Regions from separate parts of the Rahnella sp. EDr1-12 genome, predicted to be linked through region 1. Evidence: predicted binding sites of a transcription regulator. Region 1 holds the regulator's gene; each other region holds the start of a gene.
The links. Region 1 encodes PurR, which represses purine synthesis genes. Its sites were predicted from a motif close to CANGCAAACGTTTGCNTG; they were not measured.

Region 1 (7,427 bases):
ACGTGCTGCTGCGATGCGTAATGTGTCTTTAAAATGGTGGGGAAGTTTATCTTCTAAACCGGCTCGCAAAACGCGCTGGAAAAAGATATCCAGACGTTCACACTCCCACCAGCCATCCATATAACTTTCACCCAAACCCAGAGAACCTTCCTGCAAAACACGCTTGAAGAAGTCAGTGTTTTTTACTTTAAGGTCAAAAGGGCGATTACCATTAATCTGGATGTCAGCGGAAGATAACATTTCGCTGACGATCCGATACCACTGATTATCCTGAATGCTTTGGTCTTCAATACACGATGAACTCATAGCTTCTCCATCACTTTCTCTTCTGACTTATTAACCTGCCGGGAAAAGCAAAGGCTATTTGTGCAGGTCTTTATGAGAACAGACGACTCAGCGCCCCGTCCGATATTCGACACCAACAGAGGAAATTTAGAGGAACCCCTGCAAACCAACAGGTTTACAGGTCAATCATCCTTGAAATAATAGTGTGACGCGATCCGCGTAGCACACAAAAGCTTGTAATAAAGATTTTGTAAAAGTGTTATTTTTAGAGGTTTTATTGAGTATAGGCTCGCCTGCATGCATTCTCAATAGTTAATCGACTTGAGCACTAATGACCTTTAAGTGATTGTAACTCAAGGTCATTATTGCGATCAGTGAGTAGAGCGTGCTTCAGTCTGCTGACAGGACTCTTCGCTGTCAGCCTGGCGTTTTGTTTGTCGCTGTGACAACCAGCGACCTAAAACTACCAAGATGAGTGTAGACAGCATGGTGGTAACTGTCGCCATAAGAGGTTGCGCAATAAATGCGGAAACCATCAGACTGGCAATAAAACATAGCCCTAACTGAAGGGTATTCTGCAACGCGGCGGCTTTGCCTGTATTAGCAGGAAATGGCATTAATGCATTTGCGACGACAATTGGATAGATTGCACCATTCACCAAAGCCATCAAACAGAACGGAATCAGCAGACTCACCAAACCGGCATCGGTGAACATCGCAATAACAAACAGCCAGACAACGCTCAGGCAATAACCTGCTAATAAAAATGGCAGAATTTTGTTGCCATCCATTTTGCTGATCATTAACCGGCAACCAAAACCCCCCAGCAGGAACGCGATTGTCTGCGGTACGTAGCTCAGGCCAATAACCGCCGGTGTGTAACCCATATCACTCAAAATGAACGGTGAACCGGTCAGCCATGCGAAAAAACCCGCAGAGCAGGCGGCGTAAATCATCACATTACCTGTGTAAATACGGGAAGTGAGCAAAGTACCAAAACCGGCTTTATTTTCGGGCGGATGTTCTGCGTGCTTTTTATCACGCAAGGTCAACGTGGTGATAAGGAGGATCACCGTAACCCCCGTCAGCAGAGCGAAAATCGCTTCCCAGTCAAAGTGATTCAGTACCCATGCGCCGAGCAGCGGTGCCAGAGCCGGCGAGAGTGCGACCAGCGGCATGATGCTGGCGAAGGTTTTTTTCGCCACATCCGGGGAGAAACGGTCAACGACGATCGCCTGCCATGTGACTGCGGCGGCACACACACCAACGGCCTGTAAGAAACGCAGCGCCAGCAGCGCACGCACATTTTCCACCCACAAAATACCCAGACAGCCAATGGCAAACAGCGTCAGGCCGATAATCAGCACCGGTTTACGGCCAATGCGGTCGGAGAGAGGGCCCCAGAGCAGTTGCCCGATCGCGAAACCGCCGAGGAAAATACTCAGGCTGGCGCTGATCATGCCCGGACTGGTCATCAGGCTGATTTGCATCGCGCTGAAGGCGGGAAGATACATATCTGTGGCTAAAAAGCCGAGCATGCTCAATCCGGCGAGATAGAGCATAAATCCAAAGGAGGGTTTCATTTTTGTCTCGTTAATTTATGTATTGCAGATGATGTGATGCAGAAAACAGTTGGGATGCAGAGTTTAACGCTTTGATAACAGTCTTGTGAAACGCTAATATTTGCAATCTGCTGTGAAAAATATTGAAGGCTAAGTGATGTGGTCAGAATACGCCCTTGAAGTAGTTGATGCGGTAGCACGTACCGGTAGTTTCAGCGCAGCAGCGCAGGATCTTCACCGTGTGCCTTCTGCCATCAGCTATACCGTTCGTCAGCTGGAGAACTGGCTGGCTGTTCCTTTGTTTGAACGGCGTCACCGTGACGTGGTGCTGACGCCTGCCGGAAAAGTTTTCGTTGATGAAGCACGGATTCTGACAAAAAAAATGATAGCTACGCGTCGGCAGTGCCAGCAGGTTGCAAACGGCTGGCGTGGCGAGTTGCGGGTGGCGGTAGACCGAATTGTGAAACCCGCCAGAACGCGGCGGCTGGTGCTCGATTTCTACCGTCATTTCCCCGATACGGAACTTATCATTCATTCCGAAGTATTTAACGGCGTCTGGGATGCGCTGGTCGATGGCCGCGCAGACGTGGCAATTGGCGCGACGCGGGCGGTGCCGGTGGGCGGGCGTTTCAGTTTTCGCGATATGGGTTTTATGGACTGGCACTGTGTCGTCAGCCCTCAGCATCCGCTTGCGCAACTTTCCGGCGCACTGAACGATGACCAACTGCGGCCTTATCCGGCGCTGTGTCTGGAGGATACTTCGCGCACCTTACCCAAGCGTGATACCTGGACGCTGGATAATCAGCGGCGCCTGGTCGTGCCTGACTGGACTTGTGCGCTGGAATGTCTGAGCGAAGGTTTATGCGTAGGGATGATGCCGGTTCATCGCGTGAGTCATCAGATTGAACAGCAAAAATTACAGGTTCTGGCGCTGGAGAATACGTTCCCTGACAGCCCGTGTTGCCTGACGTGGGATCAGAGTAATTCCTCTCCTTCGCTGGCCTGGCTGCTGGAATACATGGGCGATACAGAAACGATGAATCAGGAATGGTTACGGGATTAGAAAAAAAACATCCACCTCTATGTGAGGCGGATGTTGGCTGGTGTGATAAATGTTTGGTCAGAACGTAACTCTTACCCCCGCATTGGCCTGCCAGGAGTTAATACCCTCATCGTCGCTGCTTAAACGCTGCTGATACCGGAAGCCAGTATTGATCGGGACGAGAAAAAACGCCTGCACAGGCAGGCGTCAGATTTTTGTTAACGGCGATAATCGCGGAAAGGGCCGTCGGCTACTGACCGGCGCTCGACCAGTTTGGGATGGACCTCAATGGTCTGTGATTCTTCGCGTTTGCTGATAATTCTGTCCAGCAGCATGGTAAACGCCATTTCGCCCAGACGCTCTTTCGGCTGATGCACAGTGGTTAATGCCGGAGAGAAGTAACGCGCATTTCGCACATTGTCATATCCGATCACCGAAATATCCTGCGGTACGCGTAAACCGAGCTCATCTGCCGCACAGATAGCCCCCATCGCCATCACATCACCGCCACAGAAAACAGCGGTAGGGCGCTGTTTCTGCATCAGGATTTTGTGCATCGCCTGATAACCCGATTCCGGTTCGAAATCACCCTGAACCACCCACTCTTCGCGCAGAGGAATGTTGGCTTCGTTCAGCGCCTTGACGAAACCCTGGAAACGACCGCCACCGGTATTACGCGCCAGTTGCCCTGGGATCACGCCAATATCACGATGCCCGCGTTCAATCAGATAACGACCGGCCATATAACCGCCTTCAAAGGCGTTATCGATAATGCTGTCAGTGAAGTTTTTGCGCGCCTCGCCCCAGTCCATGACGACCATCGGAATGGAGCGGTATTCTTCCAGCATATTCAGCAGTTCATCCGGATATTCCGCGCACATTACCAGCAAGCCGTCGACGCGTTTTTGCGCCAGCATTTGCAGATAGGCCTGTTGTTTCTCCAGATTATTATGCGAGTTACACAAAATCAGCGTGTAGCCTTTGGAGAAACAGCTGTTTTCAACGGCTTCAATGACTTCGGCAAAGTAGGGCGCTTCACTTGAGGTCGCCAGCAGGCCAATGGTTTTGGTGTTATTGACCTTAAGGCTGCGCGCAACGGCGCTTGGCGAGTAGTGAAGCTCTTTAATAGCCAGCAGAACCGCGGTTTTGGTGTCTTCGGCGACGAAACGTGTTTTATTGATGACGTGCGACACGGTTGTGGTGGAAACGCCAGCGCGCTTAGCGACATCTTTAATCGTTGCCATGTAAACAATGACTCCTGAACTCACGTGTTTCAGCACGTTAGCATTATGTTAATCGTTTGCTTGCGTGGATTTCACTGCGGACTTTTAAAAAGGCAGTGAAATCGTTGGGTGGATTCGTCAGAGTGAGGCGCAAAACGCTCTCGGGTGAAATCGACCGGCACACAGGCGTGGTAACCGACAATTTTCTCTTATAATGCAGCAAAGTGGAAGTGTTATTGTGGAATATCGCGCATGAATCAACGCGGGATTTTAGCGATGAAGTATGAGAAAATGCGTTGGCACACATTTTATGTGGCTTAATGAAACGCCACAATTGATCCGTAAGGGGGTTTTATGGACAGTAATCTGAAATTGTCGTTGATTACCACCGTTTGCGCGTTGCTTATGATTATCGCTTTCAGCTTCACCGCAGTGATGAACTAAAAGCTCTGTCATCGGGCAACAAAAAGGGCGAACCCTGATACAGGGATCGCCCTTTTCAATTTTGCACACTGACCTTTTCGCCGACATTCTTCCCTGCACAAACGCTTCGTTAAATGCTATTCAGTGATGATTAGCGGAACTTCAAATTTAACGAACTGCTTATTATCGGATCGTTTTCGGGGTCATTACCCGACGTGCACCTACATAATGATCTTGCCAGTAATCGTCGCCCAGTGAGGTAATTTTGATGTCTTCACCGGTACGCGGAGACTGAATAAACTTGCCGTTACCTACGTATACCCCGACATGGTCCGCGGCACCACGGTTATTAATTCTAAAGAAGACCAGATCGCCGGACTCCAGTTCACCGCGTTTCACCGGTGCGGCATCGCGCAGGTGGTACATCTCGTTGGCAGTGCGTGGCATTTTGATACGAATCAGATCTTTATACGCGTAATACACTAAACCACTGCAATCGAAACCGGTATTGGGGGAGGTTCCACCCCAGCGATAAGGTTTGCCGACCTGGTGCATCAGCTTGGTCATCGCCGTTTGCTGAGCATGCTGATAACGTTTCTTGTGGGTTGCGCTTAACGTAATGGGCTTGCTGTCTTCTTCGGCTAATTTCTTGCCTTTTCGGTGTCGGCCATACGCTTCTTTCTTGCTGGTCTTTACAGTGGCGTTTTTCGCCAAAGCCCGGGTTTTACTTTTCTTATCTGCTTTGGTTTCAGCTCTGGTGGTTTTGAGTGATTTTTCTTTCTTACTCTCGGCCTTACTTTCAGCTCGCGTCGTTTTCACTGTTTTGACAGAAGAGGCCTTTCGCGTCACCAGTTCGGTGCTTTTGACTCTCTTCCTGGCATTTTTTTCCTGACTCTGTTGTTCTTTCACCGGTGCCACTTTGGTTTTTTTAGTGGTTTTCGCTGCAACCGTTTTTCGCTTTCGACGTTCCTCAGGGGCAACCTGATTAACATGACTCTTTCGCTGATCGGCAGAAACACGACTCTGCGGTGACGCATGAGCAATATTCAGAAACAGCTGGGTAAAGAGCAGCACAAAAAGCGTGAACAGTAAGCGCATAGCTTCGTTACCATAGGTGGTTAGGTTAAACATCAGAGATGTCAGAGTATTGCCTAAAAGAACCAGACAAAACAGCACGAATTGCATCGATTCTAGATCATATTGTGAGAAAAAGTTAATAGCTTTTAAAACGTCGAAATAAACGCCATTTTTAGTGAATAAAATGACCATTTTTCAGTAGGTTAATATTTGTGTTAAACCATGGCGAAATGCAAATCCCTGGTTAATGTCATCGCCAAAAATGTTATTCTCGATGAATCTTTATTTTAGTGAGCCCGCACGCAGGCACTTAAAATAGTGAAATAAAATGTCAGTATTGCGAAAGACCCTGCAAAAAATGGCGTTTTTATCTGATAGCTGCCATCGTTACAATAGAGGGCAATGTGATTCAGCACTTTTTTGTGCTGCGCGTGAAGAGTAATGACCGTGACAGCCTGTACCGGCTTGAGGAAGCAAGAAATGACCACTCCAACAATTGAAAAAATTCAGAAGCAAGTTTCTGAAAACCCGATTCTGCTGTACATGAAAGGCTCGCCAAAACTGCCAAGCTGCGGTTTTTCTGCACAAGCAGTTCAGGCATTGTCTGCCTGTGGTGAACGTTTCGCTTACGTCGATATCCTGCAGAACCCGGATATCCGCGCAGAGATGCCAAAATTTGCTAACTGGCCTACCTTCCCGCAGCTGTGGGTTGATGGTGAACTGGTCGGCGGTTGTGACATCGTGATTGAAATGTATCAGCGTGGCGAACTGCAACAGCTGATCAAAGAAACCGCTGAGAAATACAAATCTTCTGAATCTGAAGAGTAATCAGCAGCGGAAATTGGCCGCCTTCAGGGCTGCTGATGACAATAAAAAGAGCGACATTGCGTCGCTCTTTTTGTTTTTATGCGTCCGGCCTGTTTGTCCGTCAGCGTGTTCCTTCACGTCAACCGCTTACTGCTGATGTTCTTCTGATGCGGTTTCGTCTTCCTGCTCTTCGGCGCTGATGGCCAGCGGCCAGCCGCCCAGGCGCTTCCAGCGGTTTACCAGCTCGCAGAACAGTTCAGCCGTGCGCTCTGTGTCATACAAGGCGGAGTGCGCCTGGCTGCTGTCAAAGACCATCCCCGCGCTGATACAGGCTTTTGCCAGCACCGTCTGCCCGAGAACAAGCCCGCTCAGCGCTGCGGTATCAAAGGTCGCGAACGGATGGAACGGGTTACGTTTCAGCCCGGCGCGTTCGGCGGCGGCCATCAGGAAGCTGTGATCAAAATTGGCGTTGTGCGCCACGATGATCGCGCGGTTGCAGTTCTGCTCTTTCATCCCTTTACGAATGACTTTGAAAATCTCATGCAGGGCGTCATATTCGCTGACCGCACCACGCAACGGATTTGTCGGGTCGATACCGTTAAACGCCAGCGCCTCTGGCACCAGAATGGAACCCTCGAAAGGCTCGACGTGGAAATGGACCGTCTCGTCGCTTTCCAGCCAGCCGTCTTCGTCCATTTTTAGCGTGATGGCGGCAATTTCCAGCAGCGCATCAGTTTTGGCATTGAATCCGGCAGTTTCAACATCGATCACTACCGGATAAAAACCACGAAAACGGCCTCTCAGGGCGTTAATGTCACTATTCTCGGCCATTAGTTTCTTATCTTTATCGAATTCAGCGCACATTATGACAAATTTTGCCGCGAGTTGCAGGCGTGTGGCGAATATTCGACATTTCAGTGGGCAAAAAAAAGGGCGCTTTCGCGCCCTGAGACTGCACGCAACGGATCAGTTGCCCAGACCCTGGCCTGCGTGTTTGGATTCGATCAG
Region 2 (7,427 bases), on a different contig from region 1:
ATCAGCGTCGATTTACCGGCGCCGTTACGTCCAACCAGACACACGCGCTCGTTCGGCTCGATGTGCAATTCGGTGTTATCCAACAGCGGCGAGTCACTGAATGACAGCCAGGCACCTGACATACTAATTAACGACATAAACTTTATTTTTCCTCGCCAGCGTGAGAGAGCAGCCAGCAGTTATGAATTTGACGATTACGGGCGAAATCCTGTGACAGGGTTTGGCTGGTGATTTCTTTCGCGCTCAGACCCAGTTTGCTCAGTCCGTCGAGATCCATCTGGAAGCCGCGCTTGTTGTTGGAGAACATGATGGTACCGTTGCGACGCAGGATACGCTTCAAATCTTTCATTAATGAAAGGTGATCGCGCTGCACGTCGAAACTTTCAGCCATACGTTTGGAGTTTGAGAATGTCGGCGGATCGATAAAGATCACATCGAACTGTTCGTCGCACATGCCGAGATAGGACAGGCAATCCGCCTGAATCAGACGATGCTGACGACCGGTCAGGCCATTAACGCGCAGGTTTTTCTCAGCCCACTCCAGATAGGTTCGGGACATATCTACGGTAGTCGTACTGCGTGCGCCGCCCAGACCTGCATGAACACTGGCCGTTCCGGTATAAGCAAACAGGTTCAGGAAGTCTTTACCGTTGCTCATTTCGCCCAGCATTTTGCGCGCGATGCGGTGATCGAGGAACAGACCTGTGTCGAGATAATCGGTCAGGTTCACCCACAGCTTAGCGTTAAATTCTTCTACCAGCTGGAACTCACCTTTTTGCGCCAGTTTCTCATACTGGTTAGTGCCCTTCTGACGTTCACGGGTTTTCAACACCAGCTGGCTGGAGGAGACATCCAGCACCGCAAGCGTAGCGTTGATCACGTCGAACAGACGCTGACGGGCTTTTTGCGCATCCACGGTTTTTGGTGGCGCATATTCCTGCACCACGACTTTACTGCCATAGCGGTCAACCGCCACGTTGTAATCCGGCAAATCAGCGTCATACAGGCGATAGCATTCTATCCCCTGCTGTTTGGCCCATTTTTCCAGCTTTTTGACGTTTTTACGCAGACGGTTGGCATAGTCTTCTGCCATCTGCACGCCCGCAGCACCGGTTGGGTTTTCCGACAACTGATAGTTTTTCTGCACGCATTCCAGCGGGCCGTTCTTCGCTTTGAACTGGCGATCGGCGCGCAACTGCACACAACTCAGCAGCTCAGGCGATGCGCTGAACAGGGACAACTGCCAGCCGCCAAACTGCATCTTCATGATGCGGCCCAGCTGATTATGCAAGGCAATCAGCGCCGGTTCACTTTCCAGACGCTCGCCGTATGGCGGGTTACTGATGACAGTACCGGTCGGGCCTTCAGGCAACGGATTAACCAGTTTGCCCACTTCAGCTGCTTCGAAGCTGATAATTTCTGACACGCCGGCGCGACGGGCGTTGGAGCGCGCCATCTCGATCACACGGCGGTCGATATCAGAACCGAAGAAACGAGAGGACGTTTCCTGCACGGCGCGGCGGGTACGAACCTGCGCTTCCGTTGTCAGTTCACGCCACAGCTCGGTATCGAATTTGTTCCACCCGGTGAAACCCCAGTGTGGACGGTGCAGACCCGGTGCACGATCGGCGGCGATCATTGCGGCTTCAATCAGCAAGGTGCCTGAACCACACATCGGATCCAGCATCGGTGTGCCCGACTGCCAGCCGGAGCGCATCACGATAGCGGCAGCCAGATTTTCTTTCAGCGGTGCCTGACCGGCAAGGTCACGGTAGCCACGCTGATGCAGGCCTTCGCCGCTCAGATCCAGCGCGACGCTGGCGGTATCACGTTGCAGAAATACGTTAACGCGGATGTCAGGCAACTGCTTCGCCACATTCGGACGTTCATCCATTTTGCGGGTAAAGCTGTCAACGATGGCGTCTTTCACTTTCAGCGCACCGTACTGACTGTTGCGGATTTCGTCGTTCAGGCCGCTGAAATGCACCGCGAAGGTTTTATCAACGCTGAAAATTTCAGGCCAGTCGATGGCCATCACGCCAAGATAAAGATCTAAGTCACTGTGGACTTTAAATTCGTTCAGAGGCAGCAGGATGCGAGAAGCCAGGCGGCTCCACAGCAAGCTTTTATACATCAGGCGATCGTCACCTTCAAAATGCACCCCTCCCTGCACAACTTTGCAGGCTTGCGCGCCCAGCGTTTCCAGTTCGCTTTTTAACAGTTCTTCCAGTCCACGCGCCGTGCTGGCAAACAAAGAGTTCATATCGACATATCACCAAAAATAAAATTGTTGCGCATTATAGCTAATCCCGGGCGCTTGTCATAAAGTCTCTGGTTCTCTTTTAAGATCGAAAATCAGAGAGGCGATGTTAAGTGCCCATTCTTTCACGTTTATTTGTTCACCCGATAAAATCCATGCGTGGCCTGCAAGTGTCTCATTCGCTGGTCACCGCAACGGGTCTGGCGTTTGATCGCCAGTTTATGCTGACCGACCCTCAGGGCATGTTTATTACCGCCCGCCAGTATCCGAATCTGGTGTTGTTCATCCCGGTTCTGTTACCCGATGGCCTGATGATTGTCCCGCCGGAAGGTGAGAGCATCAGCGTCAAATTCAGTGAATTCAACGGCCAGAATCAGCCGACAGAAGTCTGGGGCAATCAGTTTACCTCACTCATCGCGCCAGAACCGGTAAATCGCTGGTTGAGTGGTTATTTAAAGCGTGATGTTCAGTTGCGCTGGGTAGGTGACGAACCGACCCGCCGGGTCAAAAAACATCCTGAAGTGCCGCTTTCGTTTGCTGACGGATTCCCGTATTTACTGATCAATGAAGCTTCGATGCAGGATTTACAACGTCGCTGTCCGGGTGGCGTCAGAACGGAGCAGTTCCGCCCTAATATCGTTGTGAGCGGCGCAGAAGCTTACGCCGAGGACACGTGGCAGACGATCCGTATCGGCGAAGTGATCTTCGATCTGGTTAAACCTTGCAGTCGCTGTATTTTCACTACCGTCAGTATTGAGCGAGGGCGTAAACATCCGGGCGGGGAGCCGCTGAAAACCCTGCAAAGCTACCGTACGGCCAGCGATGGCGATGTGGATTTCGGCCAGAACATGATTGCCCGCAATTCCGGTGTGATCCGCGCCGGCGACAGCGTGCAGGTCCTGACGACTAAACCGCCCCGCCCTTACGGCGCGGGTCAAGTGATTGAAAGTGTTGAAGCGCCTAAAAACAGCGTACAGACTCTGACCATTAATTATCAGGGCACCGAATTTACCGGCAACAATCAGCAGATTTTACTCGAGCAGCTGGAGTTACAGGGGTTACGCATCCCTTATTCATGCAGGGCGGGAATTTGCGGAGCCTGTAAAATGACGTTGAAAGACGGGCAGGTGTCACCGCTGAAAGAAAGTGCGGTAGGTAAAGACGGGACGATTCTGGCGTGCAGTTGTATTCCGGCCTCGGATATCGTGCTCAGCTAGAATTGTAGAGTTCGGAAATTTGAGATCGGAAAGAACAGGCGGTTTTATCAGAGCGTCGCTGATAAAGGATTACACCGCCTGGTCATACACATCGCGGCTGCTGGTCCTGATCGTTGCGGGCATCAAACGGTCATGCATGATTTTAATCGCATCCCCCAGCACCATGCCGCGCCCTGCCACTGTCAGCCTTTCCTGCGCCAGTAAGCACAAGCTCGCATTATCGCCTGATTCAACAATCAGCAGCGTGGCCTGTTCGCCGCTTTCCATCACCTGCACTTGTGCAAGCTGGCCGTTACCCGGCTGGAACGGACGCACCTGCTGACTGAAATGCCAGCTCTTGGGCATCAGCGGCTTTAAAAAACGAAAAGCGACCAGAGCATTTAATACTAATTCGGCGCGCTGTTCTGCCCCGAGTTTAATCTGTTTACATTGTTCTTCGAAATCGAAATACAGCGCCGCATCATCGACACAAAAAGTCATTTCGCCAAAAGCATCAGGCGTGAGCATTTTAGCCGGAAAACGGGAACGGAAAATCATGCCATTGGCGAGATCCAACATCAGTCGGTCATGTTCAGCATCAAAATACCAACGCCAATTATCATCTGGTTTGATTTTCATTTCGTCATCCTGTTCACCCTCAATGCCCGCAATCTGACTTCATTACCTGCTATCCCGATAAGAATAGATTTTTTTATAATGAAAAGAAATCAGACAAATCCTGAGCCTTAATTAAACTCAGTGGACAAAATATAGACGAGCCGGGTTAATAAATAAACCCCTGACTCGTCATGAGGAAGAAAAATATTAGATGTGGGTAACAATATCTTTGATCAGACCAGGGCCTTTGAAGATAAATCCGGAATAGATTTGAATTAAGGATGACCCGGCAGCCATCTTTTCACGCGCCGCGGTTAATGAATCAATCCCGCCCACGCCAATAATAGGCAGACGACCTTGTAATTCATTCGACAACATGCGGATGATTTCTGTACTGCGAAGCTGCACCGGACGCCCGCTGAGGCCACCGACCTGCTCACAATAATTAAGCCCCTGAACGAGTTTACGATCGAGCGTGGTGTTAGTCGCAATTACGCCATCCATATTATGACGCACCAGACTGTCAGCTATTTGGATCAATTCTTCCTGAGAAAGATCGGGCGCGATCTTCACGGCAACAGGAACATATTTCTGATGACGCTGTTGGAGTTCGAGCTGTTTATTCTTGATCGCTGCCAGTAAATCATCCAGCGCTTCGCCGTATTGCAGCGAACGTAATCCCGGTGTGTTGGGGGATGAAATATTCACGGCGATATAGCCCGCATACGGATATACCTTCTCCATACAGGTCAGATAATCGTCTTTGCCCTGCTCTACCGGCGTATCTTTATTCTTACCGATATTAATGCCGATGATGCCGCCAAAATGGGATTTTTTGACGTTATTGACCAGATTATCAACACCGTGGTTATTAAAGCCCATGCGGTTAATCAGGCCTTCCGCTTCCACTATACGGAATAAACGCGGTTTATCATTGCCGTCCTGCGCACGCGGGGTAACGGTTCCGACCTCAATAAATCCAAAGCCCATGGCACCAAACGCATCAATACATTCGCCATCTTTATCAAGACCGGCGGCCAGCCCTAGCGGGTTTTTAAAAGACAGCCCCATACAGTTCACCGGTTTCGTCGGTACTGACTGGCGGATCAAAAATTCAAGCGGTGTGCCGGAAATACGGCTCAGCTGACGAAAGGTTAACTCGTGGGCGCGCTCTGGATTGAGCTGAAACAGTGCTTTCCTGACAAGAGGATAATACATGGAGACTCCTGGATTCCCGGTGGCTAGACGGGGCAGTATTATCGACTAACCGCCGGTCAATTGGAAACGATAACCGGCCAATTGCAGTAATAAATGCCCACGCGCGCAAACGATTACTTTTTATTTACTTCTGATTCACGTTTTCCTCCGTTCCTGCCTCAGGGTGCCCCTCCCGCTGAGGGCGCTTTATCCGTTTTGCGACTATTGATAGCCAAAATTGAGATTTCCGCTCCGCCGCCTCTGCCTGTTACGTTAATTTCACTTTGTTAATGAAAATAATGGTTCTATAACTATTTGTTATAAGGAATAGAGATGCGCGTTATAACTCTGGCAGGCAGCCCGCGACAACCCTCCCGCTCTTCTTCCCTGCTGGCGCTCAGTCACCAGTGGCTGGCGAGCCGTGGCGTGGAGGTCTTCACCTACAATCTTCAGGATTTTTCCGCCGATGACCTGCTGTTTGCAAATTTCTCCAGCCCGCAGCTGAAACAACTGATTGCCGAGCTGGCTAGTGCAGATGGTTTGATTGTCGCGACGCCGGTCTATAAAGCGTCGTTTTCAGGTGCGTTAAAAACGCTGCTGGATCTGCTGCCGGAGCGCGCACTGGATCACAAAGTCGTTCTGCCCCTGGCCACGGCGGGTTCCATCGGCCACATGCTGGCGGTGGATTACGCACTCAAACCGGTGCTCGCTTCGCTGAAAGCGCAGGAAGTTCTGCAAGGTGTTTTCGCCGATGACAGCCTGATCACTGATTATCAAACGTTCCCGGCCACGCTGGACCCGGCCCTGGCCGAGCGTCTTAACGAATCGCTGGAAAACTTCTATCTGGCACTCAGCCGCCGCCGTCCGGTTGCCACGCCCGCAGCCTCTCTTTCAGCGCAAGTTCTGCGCGTCTGACAAAAAGGAATTCGCCATGACTGCGTCATTTTCGTTCTCTTTATCGTCTCTTCGCCGTCTGCCGGTGGTCGCCAGCTTGCTCACCAGCCTGCTCCTCAGCGGTCACGCGGTGGCTGACGAAAAGGCGCCGGAGCAACTTCGCATCGCCTATCAGAAAGGCTCGGTTGGCCTGGTGCTGGCAAAATCGCACAAATTACTGGAAACACGTTTTCCGAATACCAAAATCACCTGGATTGAGTTCCCGGCCGGGCCGCAAATTCTGGAAGCCCTTAACGTCGGCAGTATCGATTTAGGCGGCACCGGTGATCTCCCCCCGTTGTTCGCTCAGGCGGCGGGTGCCGATTTGCTCTATATCGGTTCGGAACCGCCGAAGCCGAAAGCCGAAGTTATTCTGGTTGATGAAAACAGCCCGATCAAAAGCGTCGCCGATCTGAAAGGTCACAAAGTGGCGTTTCAGAAAGGCTCCAGCTCGCATAATTTGCTGATCCGCGCCCTGCAACAGGCCGGGCTAAAACTCAGCGATATTCAGCCGGTATACCTGACGCCAGCCGATGCCCGCGCCGCCTTCCAGCAACATGACGTGGATGCCTGGGCCATCTGGGATCCCTATTATTCCGCCGCACAGGTACAGGGAAATGTCCGGGTGCTGACCGATGGTTCCTCATTGCATCAGACCGGTTCGTTCTATCTGGCACCCAAGAAATATACCGAAGCCAATCCGCAGTTTATTCAACAGGTTCTGACGGTGTTAACGCAGGCGAATGCGCTGACCAAAACCGATCGTGAGCAAAGTATCAAACTGCTTTCCCAGTCGATGGGACTGCCCGAAAAAGTGGTTGCGTCATATCTGGATCATCTGCCGGATCTGCCGATTACGCCGGTCAGCGCTGAAACAGAAAAGCGCCAGCAGCAAACCGCCGATCTGTTCTATGAGAATCACATTTTACCTAAGCAGGTCGAGATCAAAGACCGCATCTGGAAACCGACCGTTCAGGCTAATTAATTATCTGACGACTTAACCGCCATCACGAGCGGAAACAAACGAGAGAGGAGTAACCCATGAGTCTCAACGTATTCTGGTTTTTACCTACCCACGGTGACGGTCGCTACTTAGGCACAGAAGAAGGTGCACGCGTCGTTGATCACGGTTATTTGCAACAAATTGCGCAAGCGGCTGACCGCCTCGGTTTCGGCGGCGTATTACTGCCGACCGGCCGTTCCTGCGAAGACTCATGGTTAGT
Region 3 (7,427 bases), 790 kb from region 1:
GCTGGAACCGTTCCATCGGACATCACGATCCGACTGCACATGCCGAAATTATGGCGTTGCGCCAGGGCGGCTGCGCGGTGCAAAACTATCGCCTGATCGATGCCACGCTGTATGTCACTCTGGAGCCTTGCGTGATGTGTGCCGGCGCGATGATTCACAGCCGGATCCGCCGTGTGGTGTATGGCGCGGCAGATGCTAAAACCGGTGCCGCCGGATCACTGCTCGACGTGCTGCGCCATCCGGGCATGAATCATCAGATAGAGATCACCTCCGGCGTTCTGGCGCAGGCGTGTTCGGAACAGCTGAGCGCTTTTTTCCGTTATCGTCGCAGTCAGAAAAAAGCCCTCAGACTGGCGCAACGCGCTGCTGAACAAGGCGCAGAGCCGAAATAACCCCGCCTGCCTTACTCTGCCAGCGCTTCCTTCGCTTCCACCGCCGGATAGCCCTGGCCTAACTGGGCCTGCAATGCCGCCTGCTGCGCCAGCTGTTTCTCTTTTTCCGTCAGATATCCCACCAGACTGAGCTGATAGCGGCGGATATTTTCCACGTAATTATAAGCCTGCGTCCCGCGCGCATACCCGTAGGTGGTGCGGCCCGCGTAGCGCTTCTGATTGAGCATAGGCAGACGCTGCTTCACATCCGCCCAGCTGTCGGGGTTGCCTTTCTGCTGCGCCGTCAGTTTGCGGGCATCCAGCATGTGGCCGTAACCCATGTTATAGGCGGCAAGGGCAAACCAGATTTTCTCGTCCTGCGGAATGCTGTCCGGCATTTTCTCCATCAGTCGCGACAGATAGAGCGCGCCGCCACGGATACTTTGCTCAGCATCGGTCCGGTCATCCACGTCCAGCCCCGAGGCGGTGGCACGGGTTAGCATCATCACACCGCGCACGCCGGTGGGTGATTTGGCCTGCGGATCCCAGTGTGATTCCTGATACGCGATGGCGGCGAGTAAGCGCCAGTCGATATCCTGCGCGTATTTTTCGAACAATGGCTGCAAGTCAGGCAGCGTTTTGTCGATGGCGTTCAGGAAAGTGCGTGTATCGACGTAATCGAAATCGCCGACGTGGCCGAGGTATTTCTCCTCGAGCTTTTGCAGAGTGCCGTCGTCGGCAATCTGGCTGAAAAAGTCGAGCATCGCGGCGGACAGGCTGTCGTCGTCGGGCTGCTTGCGGTAATACCAGGTGACGGGTTCATCTTCGGTAACGTCAAACGCGACGGCAAGACGTGGATAGACACGCTGCATCAGCGCGATAGTCACTGAATCGCCCAGCGTGTAATCCAGTTTGCCATTTTCCACCTGCTGCAGAAGGTCGCGTGGCGACATCTTGTCAGTGGTGCTCCACGTCAGGTTGGGGAATTTTTTGCCTGCGGCTTCCAGTGTCGGGATGTGCGCGGTTCCGGCGGAAACCACCAGCGTGCCTTTAATGTCGGCAAAACTTTTTGGCCGGACGGAGCCCTGCCGGTAAACCAGTTGCTGGGAGATGGAATAGTATTCCGGCCCGGCGCGGTAGTTTTTCAGCCGTTCATTGTTGTAGACCAGACCGGACGCCAGCATGTCGGCTTTATCGTGATCGAGTTCGTTGAACATCGCGTCGACGGTGGTGTGCTGAGAGACGACGAGCTTCACCCCCAGATAATCTGCGAAGCGTTTTGCCAGTTCGTAATCGAAGCCGAGATTACCTTCCGGTGAGTCCATAAAAGTCAGTGGAGAATTGAGCGTGCTGACGCGCAATTCTCCACGGGATTTTATTTGATCCAGCTGGTCACCTTCACCCCGATGCCACGGCACGGCAGGCCATAAGGCCAGCGCCAGCAACAGGGCGGCAATTCCCATGAGGAAATAATTAAATTTTAGTCGCTTCAAATAGTTATCTCGCTGCGGCGCTCTTGTTTTTTTACGATATGCTGTGCAGTTTGTATGGTTATATCCCCAGTGCTGACGCATTTTGCTCAACAAAACGACAGTCTGCAACTTTATTCATAATACCCGCACGAAATGCCTGCCTATAAATGAATATCAATATTCACTGCGCAAACGGTTTCGTCAGGCGAAGGCTTTCTTTATAATAGGCCGCGTTTTCCCCCTGTTGCGCCCAATGAAGCACTGTGGTCAGTGTCTTCGAAGACGAGAGATCTGTGATTATGGAAATACTGCGTGGTTCGCCCGCTTTGTCGGCTTTTCGCATTAACAAATTGTTGTCCCGCTGTCAGGATGCCCGCCTTCCGGTCAGCGATATCTACGCCGAATATGTACACTTTGCCGATGTCAGCGCGCCGCTGAGTTCGGACGAACAAACCAAGTTACAACGCCTCCTGAAATACGGTCCTTCTCTCGCTGAACACGCTCCAACCGGTCGTTTACTGCTGGTCACGCCACGCCCTGGCACCATTTCTCCCTGGTCTTCCAAAGCCACTGACATTGCACACAACTGCGGTTTGTCGCAGGTTCTGCGTCTGGAGCGCGGTCTGGCCTTCTACGTTCAGGCACCGCAGCTGACCGAAGCGCAGTGGGCACAGCTGGGCGCTTTATTGCATGACCGGATGATGGAAACACTCTTCGGCAATCTGGAAGACGCGAGTGCGCTGTTTGCACAGCATCAGCCTGCGCCGGTGCAGCACGTTGATATTCTCGGCGAAGGCCGCAGCGCGCTGGAAACGGCCAACATCAAACTGGGTCTGGCGCTGGCGCAGGACGAAATTGATTACCTGATGGAAGCCTTCACGTCGTTGGGGCGCAACCCGACTGACATCGAGCTGTATATGTTCGCGCAGGCTAACTCCGAACACTGCCGTCATAAAATCTTCAACGCTGACTGGATTATTGACGGCGAAACGCAGCCGAAATCCTTGTTCAAGATGATCAAGAACACCTTCGAACAGACGCCCGATCACGTGCTGTCCGCGTATAAAGACAACGCCGCCGTGATGGAAGGTTCGCAGGTCGGTCGTTTTTACGCCGATGCGAAAGATGGCCTGTACGATTTCCATCAGGAGCAGGCGCACATTCTGATGAAGGTCGAAACGCATAACCACCCGACGGCGATTTCTCCCTGGCCGGGTGCGGCAACCGGCTCCGGCGGTGAAATCCGTGACGAAGGCGCAACCGGTCGCGGTGCAAAACCGAAAGCCGGTCTGGTCGGTTTCTCCGTTTCCAACCTGCGTATTCCGGGCTTTGAACAGCCGTGGGAAGAAGATTTCGGTAAGCCGGATCGTATCGTGACCGCGCTGGATATCATGACCGACGGCCCGCTGGGCGGCGCTGCGTTCAACAACGAATTCGGTCGTCCGGCGCTGCTGGGCTACTTCCGTACTTATGAAGAAAACGTCAACAGCCACAACGGCCCTGAACTGCGCGGTTACCACAAGCCGATCATGCTGGCCGGGGGTATCGGCAACATCCGTGCCGATCACGTGCAGAAAGGTGAAATCACCGTTGGCGCGAAACTGATTGTGCTCGGCGGCCCGGCGATGAATATCGGTCTGGGCGGCGGTGCGGCTTCTTCGATGGCCTCAGGTCAGTCGGATGCGGATCTGGATTTTGCTTCCGTACAGCGCGATAACCCGGAAATGGAACGTCGTTGCCAGGAAGTGATCGACCGCTGCTGGCAGCTCGGCGAAGACAACCCGATTCTGTTTATCCATGACGTCGGTGCCGGTGGTTTGTCCAACGCCATGCCGGAACTGGTCAGTGACGGCAACCGTGGCGGCCGTTTCCAGCTGCGCGACATCCTCAACGACGAACCTGGCATGAGCCCGCTGGAAGTCTGGTGTAACGAATCTCAGGAACGTTATGTCATGGCCGTCGCACCGGCACAGCTGGCGCAGTTTGATGCCATCTGTAAACGTGAGCGCGCACCTTACGCGGTGATCGGTGAAGCCACTGAAGAAATGCATCTGACTCTGGAAGACAGCCATTTCGACAATCAGCCGATTGATATGCCGCTCGACGTTCTGCTGGGTAAAACGCCAAAAATGACCCGCGACGTCACCACGCTGAAAGCCAACGGCGACGACCTGAATGCGGAAAATATTCAGATTGCTGAAGCGGTAAACCGCGTTCTGCATCTGCCGGCGGTTGCCGAGAAAACCTTCCTGATCACCATCGGCGACCGTACCGTCACCGGTATGGTGGCGCGCGACCAGATGGTGGGGCCGTGGCAAATCCCGGTTGCTGACTGCGCGGTCACGACCGCCAGCCTCGACAGCTACCACGGTGAAGCGATGTCACTGGGCGAACGTGCGCCAATCGCCTTACTGGACTTCGCCGCCTCGGGTCGTATGGCCGTGGGCGAAGCGCTGACCAACATCGCCGCTGTCGAAATCGGCAGCCTGAAACGCGTTAAGCTTTCAGCGAACTGGATGTCTGCCGCCGGTCACCCTGGCGAAGATGCCGGGTTATATGCCGCGGTGAAAGCGGTGGGTGAAGAGCTTTGTCCGGCGCTGGGCATCACCATTCCGGTGGGCAAAGACTCCATGTCGATGAAAACCCGCTGGCAGGAAGGCAATGAACAACGCGAAATGACCTCACCTCTTTCTCTGGTGATTACGGCATTTGCCCGCGTTGAAGACGTGCGCCACACCGTGACGCCGCAACTGCGCACGGATAAAGGTGACACCGCGCTGCTGCTGGTGGATCTGGGTGCCGGCCATAACGCACTGGGTGCGACGGCGCTGGCGCAGGTTTACCGTCAGCTGGGCAACACGCCTGCTGATGTGCGAAGCGCAGAGCAACTGGGTGGCTTCTTCAACGCCATGCAGGCGCTGGTGTCTGAGCAAAAATTACTGGCTTACCATGACCGTTCCGACGGTGGTCTGCTGGTGACGCTGGCTGAAATGGCCTTCGCCGGGCATTGCGGCCTGACTGCCGATATCGCGGCGCTGGGTAACGATTCGCTGGCAGCCTTGTTCAACGAAGAACTGGGCGCGGTGATCCAGGTGCGTGCATCAGACCGTGAAGCGGTTGAGAAAACGCTGGCTGATTTTGGTCTGGCGGATTGCACACATTATCTCGGCACCGCAGAAACCGGCGATCGCTTCATCATTTCTTCCGGCAGCAAGCCGGTGTACAGCGAAAGCCGTACCACGCTGCGTACCTGGTGGGCAGAAACCACCTGGCAGATGCAGCGTCTGCGCGATAACCCGGAATGTGCCGATCAGGAACATCAGGCCAAAACTCAGGATCTCGATCCGGGTCTGAACGTCAAACTGACATTTGCTCCTGACGAAGACGTGGCGGCGCCGTACATCGCGAAGGGCGCGCGTCCGAAAGTGGCGGTACTGCGCGAGCAGGGCGTTAACTCCCACGTTGAGATGGCTGCCGCTTTCCACCGTGCAGGTTTTGATGCGGTAGATGTGCACATGAGTGATTTGCTGGCCGGTCGCCGTGATTTGCAGGACTTCCACACGCTGGTGGCGTGCGGCGGGTTCTCTTACGGTGACGTGCTGGGCGCGGGTGAGGGCTGGGCGAAATCAGTCCTGTTCAACGACCGCGTGCGTGAAGAGTTCGAAGAGTTCTTCCACCGTCCGCAAACGCTGGCGCTGGGCGTATGTAACGGCTGCCAGATGATGTCGAACCTGAAAGAGCTGATCCCAGGAGCTGAACACTGGCCGCGCTTTGTGCGTAACCTGTCTGATCGCTTTGAAGCACGCTTCAGCCTGGTGGAAATGACCGCCAGCTCGTCAATGTTCATGCAGGGCATGGCCGGTTCACGTATGCCAATCGCCGTTTCCCACGGTGAAGGCCACGTGGAAGTGCGTGATGCGGCGCATCTGGCACAAATCGAGCACAGCAACCTGGTGGCGCTGCGTTTTGTGGATAACAACGGTCAGGCGACGGAAGCCTATCCGGCGAACCCGAACGGCTCTCCGAACGGGATTACGGCGGTGACCAACCTGTCTGGCCGCGTCACCGTTATGATGCCGCACCCTGAGCGCGTATTCCGTACTGTCAGCAACTCCTGGCATCCGGAAGAGTGGGGCGAAGACAGCCCGTGGATGCGCATGTTCCGCAATGCGCGTAAACAGCTCGGTTGATGCTTAACCGGCGTCAGTAATAAAAATCCGCAGTGCGAAAGCCTGCGGATTTTTTTATGTCAGGGCATCTCTGAAAGAAAGCGGTCATCAGTCAGCGCCGCCAGACGGAACTCATTTTTCCGCGTTCCGCCGTTCATCATCTTTCTAAGGTGCTGTTTTTTAACGGCATAAAAGATCTATTTATTCGATTTATGTTTTCTTAATATATCATTCAGTATTCATATTTATTTGACGTCATATAATGTCCTGGTCAACTCAACAGGGCAATAACGCCAATGAAAAATAATCATTTCGTGAATATTCGCGCAGTAGTTTCATATTCTTTTTTCACCCTTTCCTTATTAGGTGCCGGTTATGTTCAGGCCGGTGAAAGTCATATTAATCCTCCCGCTCAGGCAGTCTCCGGGCAGGAAAATAACGATGGGTTGTGGTCAACATTTAAAAATAATATTGCTGAAACCTGGAATGCACCCCAGCAGCAAGATCTGTTTCTTCCGGTATTAACCCGCCACAACCGGCACACGCACAGTAAAAAACAAATTGATGGTTATAATGAGCATCCCTGGGGCGGTGGTTACGGGGTGTCACGTTATGACGAAAAAGGAAACTGGCATGCACTTTATGCCATGGCATTTAAAGATTCTTTTAATAAATGGGAGCCCGTAGCCGGTTACGGTTATGAAAAAATATGGCAACCCCTGAGTGATAAAGAGTTTCGTTTAGGTGCCGGGTATGTTGCCGCTGTATCGGCACGGGATAATTATGATTACGTTCCTTTCCCGATGGTGCTGCCTTTGGTGTCAGCAGGCTACTCAAGGCTGACCTTCCAGGCCACTTATGTGCCCGGCGGCAACAGTAAGGGGAACGTATTGTTTGGCTGGTTCCGCTTTCAGTTCTAAAACTTTCTTCAATTAACTATACAGTACATTAAGATTATTCCTGATGTGTTTTATGATTCCGGTTTTGCTGAATCAGCTCACATAAGACGTTTATCTAAACGAGGCCTAAATAAATTACGGATAAATCTGATAATAGAAATCTTAAATGCTGTAAATTCATCGAATTGAAAATGTGCAGATGTTTTTGTTATACCTTCGTTTAATTTATTGAGCCATGATTTGTTTATGATGCACCCCTAAACAGGGAGTTATTGTGAATATGTCTATCAACAAATTAATCTGTTATGTGGGTGTTGTATTATCGCTGGGATTGAGTTCACCGGTGTGGGCAACCAACAGCGGTGTTAATCCGACGAGCACACCCAATTGGGATGGAAAGGAATCTATTTTTCCAGGCATGTGGGATACGTTCAAAGAAAACGTGGCCGAAACCTGGAACGCGCCTGAGGCGCAGGACGTTTATCTGCCGGTGATTACCTGGCATAACCGTCTTAC
Region 4 (7,427 bases), on a different contig from region 1:
GTCCAGATTTTCCAGCAACAACTCGCAGAACTGGCTATTTCAGGTATACAGCCTCAATTTACCCAATGGGTAAGGTGGCTGACAGATCCGCAAATCACCGGGATGGCGCGTGACGTCGTATTGTCTGACGCTATGCTTGGGTATTTGCAGTTCACCAGCAGCGTTGAAGCGAAAGGCGACACCTGGCTGTACAGCAATGTCCCTTACAAAATGACTACACCACCGCTCACCGTCATCAATCAGTGGCAGTTGGCGGTGCGCAAAGATACAACGGCGCAGTATTTATCGACACTGACTCCACAGCACCCTTACTACGCGAAAATGCACGAAGCACTGAAAATCATGCTGGCGGATAACCGCCCATGGCCTGCCATGACCGGAGTATCAAGCTTGCGTCCTGACCAGATCAGTGACGACATTCCTGCCCTGCGTGAAATTCTCGACCGCACCGGCATGATGGTTGCGGCCCCGGAAGAGATCAAAGCACCTAAGCCGACGGACGAAACCATCGCGCCAAATGTGCCGGGCAGCGCAGCCAATGACGATCTTTCCGTTGATGAAACAGCTGACAAAGCACAGAACGCAACGCCTGCGGTAAGTCCTTCTGCAACGTCAGTGCAGGATGTCCTGCCTACCGTGCAGTCTGCCGAAAGCCCGGCGCCGGTCGCGCCTGTTGTGGTATCCAATAACCAGTACACACCAGAGCTGGTGGAGGCGGTTAAACGTTTCCAGAAATGGCAAGGTTTGGAAGCTGACGGCATCATTGGTGCCCGTACGCGCCAGTGGCTTAATGCATCCCCGCAGCTGCGTGCGACGTTGCTGGCGTTGAACATTCAGCGTCTGCGAATTCTGCCGGGCAATGTTAACACCGGCATTATGGTGAACATCCCCAATTACCAGCTGACTTACTATCTCAACGGCAACGAAGTGTTGTCTTCAAGAGTGATTGTCGGGCGGCCGAGCCGTAAAACGCCACTGATGAGCAGTGCGTTGAATAATGTGGTGGTGAACCCGCCATGGAACGTGCCGACCACGCTGGTGCGCGAAGATATTGTGCCGAAAGCCAGGAACAACCCGACGTATTTCCAGCAACACGGCTATCAGGTTCTATCGGGCTGGAGCAATGATGCGGAAGTGATCGACCCGATGATGATTGACTGGGCCATGGTGTCACCGAGCCATTTCCCGTATCGCATTCGTCAGGCACCGGGTGCCAGTAATTCGCTGGGCCGCTATAAGTTTAATATGCCAAGTTCGGATGCTATCTATCTGCATGACACGCCGAATCACAACCTGTTTAGCAAAGACATTCGCGCATTAAGTTCAGGCTGTGTGCGGGTAAACAAAGCCTCAGAACTGGCGAATATGCTGTTGCAGGATGCCGGCTGGAATGACACGCGGATCTCCTCGGCCCTGCAGGGCGGGAATACGACGTATGTGTCAATTCGCCATCACATACCCGTTAAACTGTTTTATCTGACAGCCTGGGTTGCTGAAGATGGTAAGCCGCAATTCCGCACAGATATTTACAATTATGATTCAACCGTGAGATCTGGTGCACAAATATTGCCTCAGGCAGAGAAATTATTGCAATAAATGCAGTAAAACTAATCTGATAACGGTCTGAGTAGTTGGCCATACAACGAGCGTGAGCACCTGGCACGCTCGTTTTGCGTTTTAGGGTCCCTTGACTCGTTCTATTTAGGGCGTTAAGGTTCGAAACGGTGCTGGCATTGCACCTATTTTTGACACTCTTACCGGATAGTAAACTGTACATGAATGAAATCGACAAACATCGCCGTAAATGGCTGGCATTAGGCAGTGCCGCTATGGGGATTGCATTACTTCCGAGTCGTGCATTCGCCACTCTTTCCACTCCTCGTCCGCGTATTCTGGTCGTTAACAATCTAAATACCGGCGAAACCCTCAAAACTGAATTTTTTGATGGAAAGCGTTACAACAAGGATGAATTGGCCCGGTTAAATCATTTGTTCAGGGACTATCGCGCGGAAAAAGTGAAGTCCATTGATCCTGCTCTGTTCGATCATCTTTATCGTTTACAGGTCATGCTCGGTGGAACGAACAAGCCCGTTCAGCTGATTTCCGGTTACCGTTCGCTGGCCACCAACAACAGCATGCGCGAACCAGGAAGTGGGGTAGCGAAACACAGCTACCATACGCTTGGGCAGGCAATGGATTTCCACATCCAGGGCATTGAACTGAGTAATATCCGCAAAGCAGCATTAAAAATGCGGATGGGTGGTGTAGGATATTATCCACGAAGTAACTTTGTGCACATCGATACCGGCCCTGCCCGGACCTGGTGATGTGTGTCATTAGTGGCCTGCACAAACGGACAGGCCATTTTGTGGAGCACTATGAAAACCCATCTCATTACTGTCACGGCTTTCAGCCAAAATTGCTCATTGATCTGGTGTACTAAAACCAATCAGGCCGCGCTTGTCGATCCGGGCGGTGAAGCAGCCAAAATTATTCGCGAAGTTTCCGCTCAGGGCGTTCTGGTCACTCAGATCCTGTTGACTCACGGACATCTTGATCACGTCGGCGCCGCTGCTGAACTGGCAGAACATTATCAGGTGCCAGTGATCGGCCCGCAAAAAGAAGATCAATTCCTGCTGGATGGGCTGCCCGCTCAGAGCCAGATGTTCGGACTGGAACACTGTGACCCGTTAACGCCAGACACCTGGCTGGAAGAGGGCGACACCGTCAGCGTTGGCGAAGAAGCGCTCTCCGTCCTGCATTGTCCGGGTCATACGCCGGGGCATATTGTCTTCATCAATGACAAAGCGCGTTTAGCCGTTTCCGGTGACGTGATTTTCAAAGGTGGCGTAGGCCGCAGTGATTTCCCGCGCGGCGATCATCAGGCGCTGATCAACTCTATCAAAACCAAATTATTGCCACTGGGCGATGATATTGTTTTCATCCCCGGTCACGGCCCGATGTCTGATTTTGGTTATGAGCGTAAAACCAATCCGTTCCTGCAGGATGAATTGCCGGTCTGGTAATTTTTCTGCCATATTGGGAACAGCAAAAAGCCCGTCAGTCACCTGACGGGCTTTTTTAATGGAACAGCGCTGCTTATCTTTTAGATGACCGCGACAATGGCTTCACACAGAGGAGCCATGTTGTCCAGCGTAATACCAGCCACGTTAATACGGCCAGAATTCACCGCGTAAACGCCGAATTCATCACGCAGACGCAAAACCTGATCTTTGGTCAGGCCGCTGAAAGAGAACATGCCGTTCTGATTGATAATAAAACTAAAGTCCTGTTTAGCGCCTTTTTCCTGCAAGGTGGTGACGAACAACTGACGCATGCGGTGGATACGCTGGCGCATGTCGCTCAGTTCCTGCTCCCACAAGGTGCGCAGGGCAGGGTTACCCAATATGGTCGCCACAACGGCTGCGCCGTGTGCCGGTGGGTTAGAGTAGTTTGCACGGATAACGGATTTCACCTGACTGAAGGCGCGATCTGCAGTGTCGGCATCTGCGGCAACTAAAGTACAGGCGCCCACTCGTTCGTTATACAGGCCAAAGTTTTTGGAGTAGGAACTGGCGACCAGCAACTCTTTGTGTTTTTCCACGAACAAGCGCAGGCCACCCGCATCTTCTTCCAGACCTTTGGCAAAGCCCTGATAGGCGAAATCAAACAGCGGCAACCAGCCTTTACTGACGGAGAGTTCAGCCAGCTGCGCCCACTGCGCTTGCGTAGGATCGATACCTGTCGGGTTATGGCAGCAGCCGTGGAATAACACCACGTCACCGGCCTGGGCTTCGCTCAGGCTTTTCAGCATACCGTCGAAATCAAGGGTGTGATTCGGCGCGTCGTAATAATTGTATTCAGCGACTTCAAGACCGGCGGCATTAAACACGCCTTTATGGTTTGGCCAGCTCGGGTTACTGACCCACACGCGTTTAGCGCTGGTCTGCGTGGCAATGAAATCAGCAGCAATACGCAATGCGCCGGTGCCGCCTGGGGTCTGCGCGGTGCGGGCGCGTTTTTCCGCGATCACGGCACTGTCTTTTCCGAACAGCAATTCCTGCGTGCAGTGTGCGAAATCAGGCAACCCGTCGATGCTCAGATAGGTTTTCGTCGTTTCATTTTCCAACAGGAATTGCTCGGCTTTTTTCACGCTGGCCAGAACCGGCGTCTTACCGGTTTCATCTTTATAAACACCAATCCCAAGATTGATTTTATCAGAGCGGTCGTCAGCGCGGAAAAGATCGGAAAGACCCAGAATAGGATCGGCGGGTGCTGCTGTGATTTTTTCAAACATGTTGGAAATTTCCATTAGCCTGATAGTGCGAAAGAGGCTTTAAGGGTAACGCCAGAGAGGGTTATTTGCCAACCGTTTGCGGGAAAAAGTAAGCAGAGTTGTGAGGGCGAATCCGAGATTAAAATATTTTATGGCAAGCCGCGGGGAAAGAGGCTTTTCAGGAAGACATAAATGCAAAAGGCAGAGCCGAAGCTCTGCCTTGATATCCACTTTGATGCACCCGTAAGTGCATCGTTAAGTGATATTAGAACTGGTATTGCAAGCCAACACCCACAGTGTCGTCGGTGCTGCGACCGGCGGCTTTGGTGTAGCTGTTGTCGTCCAGCAGGTTGATTTTGTAGTCAACGTAGGTAGACATGTTTTTGTTGAAGTAGTAGTAAGTACCAACTTCTACGTATTTAACCAGGTCAGCATCGCCGCCGGTGTAAGTAGAGCCGTTGTCGGTGAAGCCGTTCAGCTGCTTGCCTTTAGACTGCAGGTAAGCGATTGATGGGCGCAGACCGAAGTCGAACTGGTACTGTGCAACCACTTCGAAGTTCTGAGTTTTGTTAGCAATTGCAGCTGGGTTGCCGTAATCGGTGGTGTTGCGTGATTCACCGTAGAAGGTTGCCAGGTACAGGTTGTTAGCGTCGTATTTCGCGCCGAATGCATATGCGTCAGCTTTGTCGCCGTTACCGTCTGCTTTCTGAGTAGAGGTACGGTTAGAAGAGAAGTAAGCACCTGTCAGGCTAACACCGGAGTTGCCCAGTGCGTATGCTGCAGAAGTACCCCAGCCGTCGCCATTGGAATCAATTGGGCCACGGCTATCACGACCTTCGTCGTTTTTGCCCTGGTACTGAACAGCGAAGCTCAGGCCATCAACCAGACCGAAGAAGTTGCTGTTACGGTAAGTTGCCATACCATTACCACGACCAACCATAAAGTTGTCGTTGTTCTGGTACATAGTGTCATCACCAAAGATTGGCAATTGGTCGGTGTAGGACATTACGTCGTAGATTACGCCGTAGTTACGACCGTAGTCGAATGAACCTGCATCGCCAAATTTCAGACCTGCGAAGCCCAGACGAGTTTTGTTGCCTTCGTCACCAGCGCTTTCTGCATGGTTAGCCTGAACGTTGTATTCCCACTGGCCGTAACCGGTCAGTTGGTCAGTAATTTGGGTTTCGCCTTTGAAGCCGAAACGAACATAAGTCTGGTCGCCATCATCGCTGGCGTTATCAGAGAAGTTGTGGCGTGCGTCAACTTTACCGTACAAATCCAGTTTGTTGCCGTCTTTGTTATAGATCTCTGCTGCATTAGCTGCGCCAGCTACTAACAATGCTGGGATTACTACTGCAAGAATGTTGCGCTTCATCATTATTATTACCCTCATTGGTTTTATTCGGACACCTGCCACTGCCGTCAATAATTCTTTGGGGAACTATTCATGAAAGTTTGGTGTCTCCTGTGTCTGAACGCACTATTCCATCCGAGGTTCGCTTAATCTACAGCGAAAATGCTACTAAATTACTAAATATGTTTCAGCGGGAAAGAATGTATTACAAAATGTGTATTTTAGGGAACTTTGTGACGGGGATCTATTTTTAAAAATGACTAAGGCCAGCAATGCTGGCCTTAGTTTTGTAATTATTCTGTAAATTAAAAATAGTTTAATTTATTAGAAGGTTGCATTACGTGGTGTGCGCGGGAACGGAATCACGTCACGAACGTTCTGAACCCCGGTGACATAGGCCACTAAACGTTCAAAGCCTAAACCGAAGCCGGAATGAGGCACTGTGCCGTAACGGCGAAGATCGCGATACCACCAATAATCTTCAGTTTTGAGTCCCATTTCGACCATTCGTGCGTCCAATACGTCCAGACGTTCTTCACGCTGTGAACCGCCGATGATTTCGCCGATACCCGGTGCTAACACGTCCATTGCGGCAACTGTTTTGCCATCATCGTTCAGGCGCATGTAGAAGGACTTGATATCTTTCGGATAGTTTTTCACGACCACCGGCGCTTTGAAATGTTGCTCAGCAAGATAACGTTCATGCTCGGAAGAAAGATCGACACCCCATGAAACCGCGTTTTCGAATTTCTGGCCGCAATTCATTAAGATTTCTACTGCTTCGGTGTAATCCACCTGCGCGAAATCGGAGGTTACAAAACGCTCAAGGCGGGCAACCGCATCTTTGTCTACGCGCTCAGCGAAGAAGGCCATATCGTCTGAACGTTCGTTCAATACTGCCTGGAAAACATATTTGAGCATGTTTTCAGCCAGAGAGGCGATGTCGTCCAGCGTGGCAAATGCCACTTCCGGTTCGACCATCCAGAACTCAGCGAGGTGACGGCTGGTGTTGGAGTTTTCTGCACGGAACGTCGGGCCAAAGGTGTACACCTTGGAGAGTGCGCAAGCGTAAGCTTCGCCATTCAGCTGACCGGATACGGTCAGGAAGGATTCTTTACCAAAGAAGTCTTCGCTGAAGTCGATTTCGCCTTTGTCAGTGCGCGGCAGGTTTTGCAGATCCAGTGTAGATACGCGGAACATCTCACCCGCACCTTCGGTATCGGATGCGGTAATCAGCGGAGTCGACACCCAGAAGTAGCCGTTTTCATGATAGAAACGGTGAATCGCCTGAGACAGGGTGTTACGCACACGAGCCACTGCGCCAATCAGGTTGGTGCGCGGACGCAGGTGAGCCACCTCACGCAGATACTCGATGCTGTGACGTTTCGCTGCCATCGGATAGGTATCAGGGTCATCCACCCAGCCTACAACTTTAATTGCGGTCGCCTGCAGTTCGAAACTCTGGCCTTCGCCAGGGGAGGCCACCACGTTGCCGGTCACTTCAACAGAACAACCGGTCGTCAGGTGCAGAACATCGTCCTGATAATTGGGCAGAGAATTATTGACGACGGCCTGTAATGGATTAAAGCAGGAGCCGTCATAAACGGCGAGGAATGAGATACCAGCTTTAGAATCTCTCCGGGTACGTACCCAACCGCGTACGGTGACTTCACTGTCAACCGCAGCACGGCCTTGCAGTACGTCGACTACAGGCACAACGCTCATAGATTTCTCTCTTTCTTTATATACAGATGTTGATTAAGAAATAATGGACACCCTGTAAAAAGGGATTTTGCT

Region 2: the regulator PurR is predicted to act here: its motif matches at 5,395-5,412, upstream of pyrD (quinone-dependent dihydroorotate dehydrogenase).
Region 3: the regulator PurR is predicted to act here: its motif matches at 2,029-2,046, upstream of purL (phosphoribosylformylglycinamidine synthase).
Region 4: the regulator PurR is predicted to act here: its motif matches at 4,363-4,380, upstream of ACO0U8_RS10985 (amino acid aminotransferase).

The regions. Positions count from the first base shown of each region.
Region 1 is NZ_JBLZNY010000001.1:527,541-534,967, reverse strand. It holds gene cfa (cyclopropane fatty acyl phospholipid synthase) at 1-306, opposite strand, end outside; gene punC (purine nucleoside transporter PunC) at 657-1,868, opposite strand; gene punR (DNA-binding transcriptional activator PunR) at 2,005-2,910, shown strand; gene purR (HTH-type transcriptional repressor PurR) at 3,108-4,133, opposite strand; gene ACO0U8_RS02335 (YnhF family membrane protein) at 4,467-4,556, shown strand; gene ACO0U8_RS02330 (C40 family peptidase) at 4,719-5,633, opposite strand; gene ACO0U8_RS02325 (Grx4 family monothiol glutaredoxin) at 6,093-6,440, shown strand; gene rnt (ribonuclease T) at 6,567-7,283, opposite strand; gene gloA (lactoylglutathione lyase) at 7,386-7,427, opposite strand, start outside.
Region 2 is NZ_JBLZNY010000002.1:304,193-311,619, forward strand. It holds gene ACO0U8_RS10915 (ABC transporter ATP-binding protein) at 1-137, opposite strand, end outside; gene rlmKL (bifunctional 23S rRNA (guanine(2069)-N(7))-methyltransferase RlmK/23S rRNA (guanine(2445)-N(2))-methyltransferase RlmL) at 143-2,263, opposite strand; gene ACO0U8_RS10925 (YcbX family protein) at 2,374-3,477, shown strand; gene ACO0U8_RS10930 (cell division protein ZapC) at 3,547-4,095, opposite strand; gene pyrD (quinone-dependent dihydroorotate dehydrogenase) at 4,282-5,292, opposite strand; gene ssuE (NADPH-dependent FMN reductase) at 5,605-6,186, shown strand; gene ACO0U8_RS10945 (sulfonate ABC transporter substrate-binding protein) at 6,203-7,189, shown strand; gene ssuD (FMNH2-dependent alkanesulfonate monooxygenase) at 7,246-7,427, shown strand, end outside.
Region 3 is NZ_JBLZNY010000001.1:1,317,712-1,325,138, reverse strand. It holds gene tadA (tRNA adenosine(34) deaminase TadA) at 1-392, shown strand, start outside; gene mltF (membrane-bound lytic murein transglycosylase MltF) at 404-1,864, opposite strand; gene purL (phosphoribosylformylglycinamidine synthase) at 2,143-6,033, shown strand; gene pagP (lipid IV(A) palmitoyltransferase PagP) at 6,309-6,932, shown strand; gene pagP (lipid IV(A) palmitoyltransferase PagP) at 7,192-7,427, shown strand, end outside.
Region 4 is NZ_JBLZNY010000002.1:318,767-326,193, reverse strand. It holds gene ldtD (L,D-transpeptidase) at 1-1,596, shown strand, start outside; gene ACO0U8_RS10995 (YcbK family protein) at 1,776-2,327, shown strand; gene ACO0U8_RS10990 (MBL fold metallo-hydrolase) at 2,379-3,026, shown strand; gene ACO0U8_RS10985 (amino acid aminotransferase) at 3,107-4,297, opposite strand; gene ompC (porin OmpC) at 4,542-5,654, opposite strand; gene asnS (asparagine--tRNA ligase) at 5,955-7,355, opposite strand.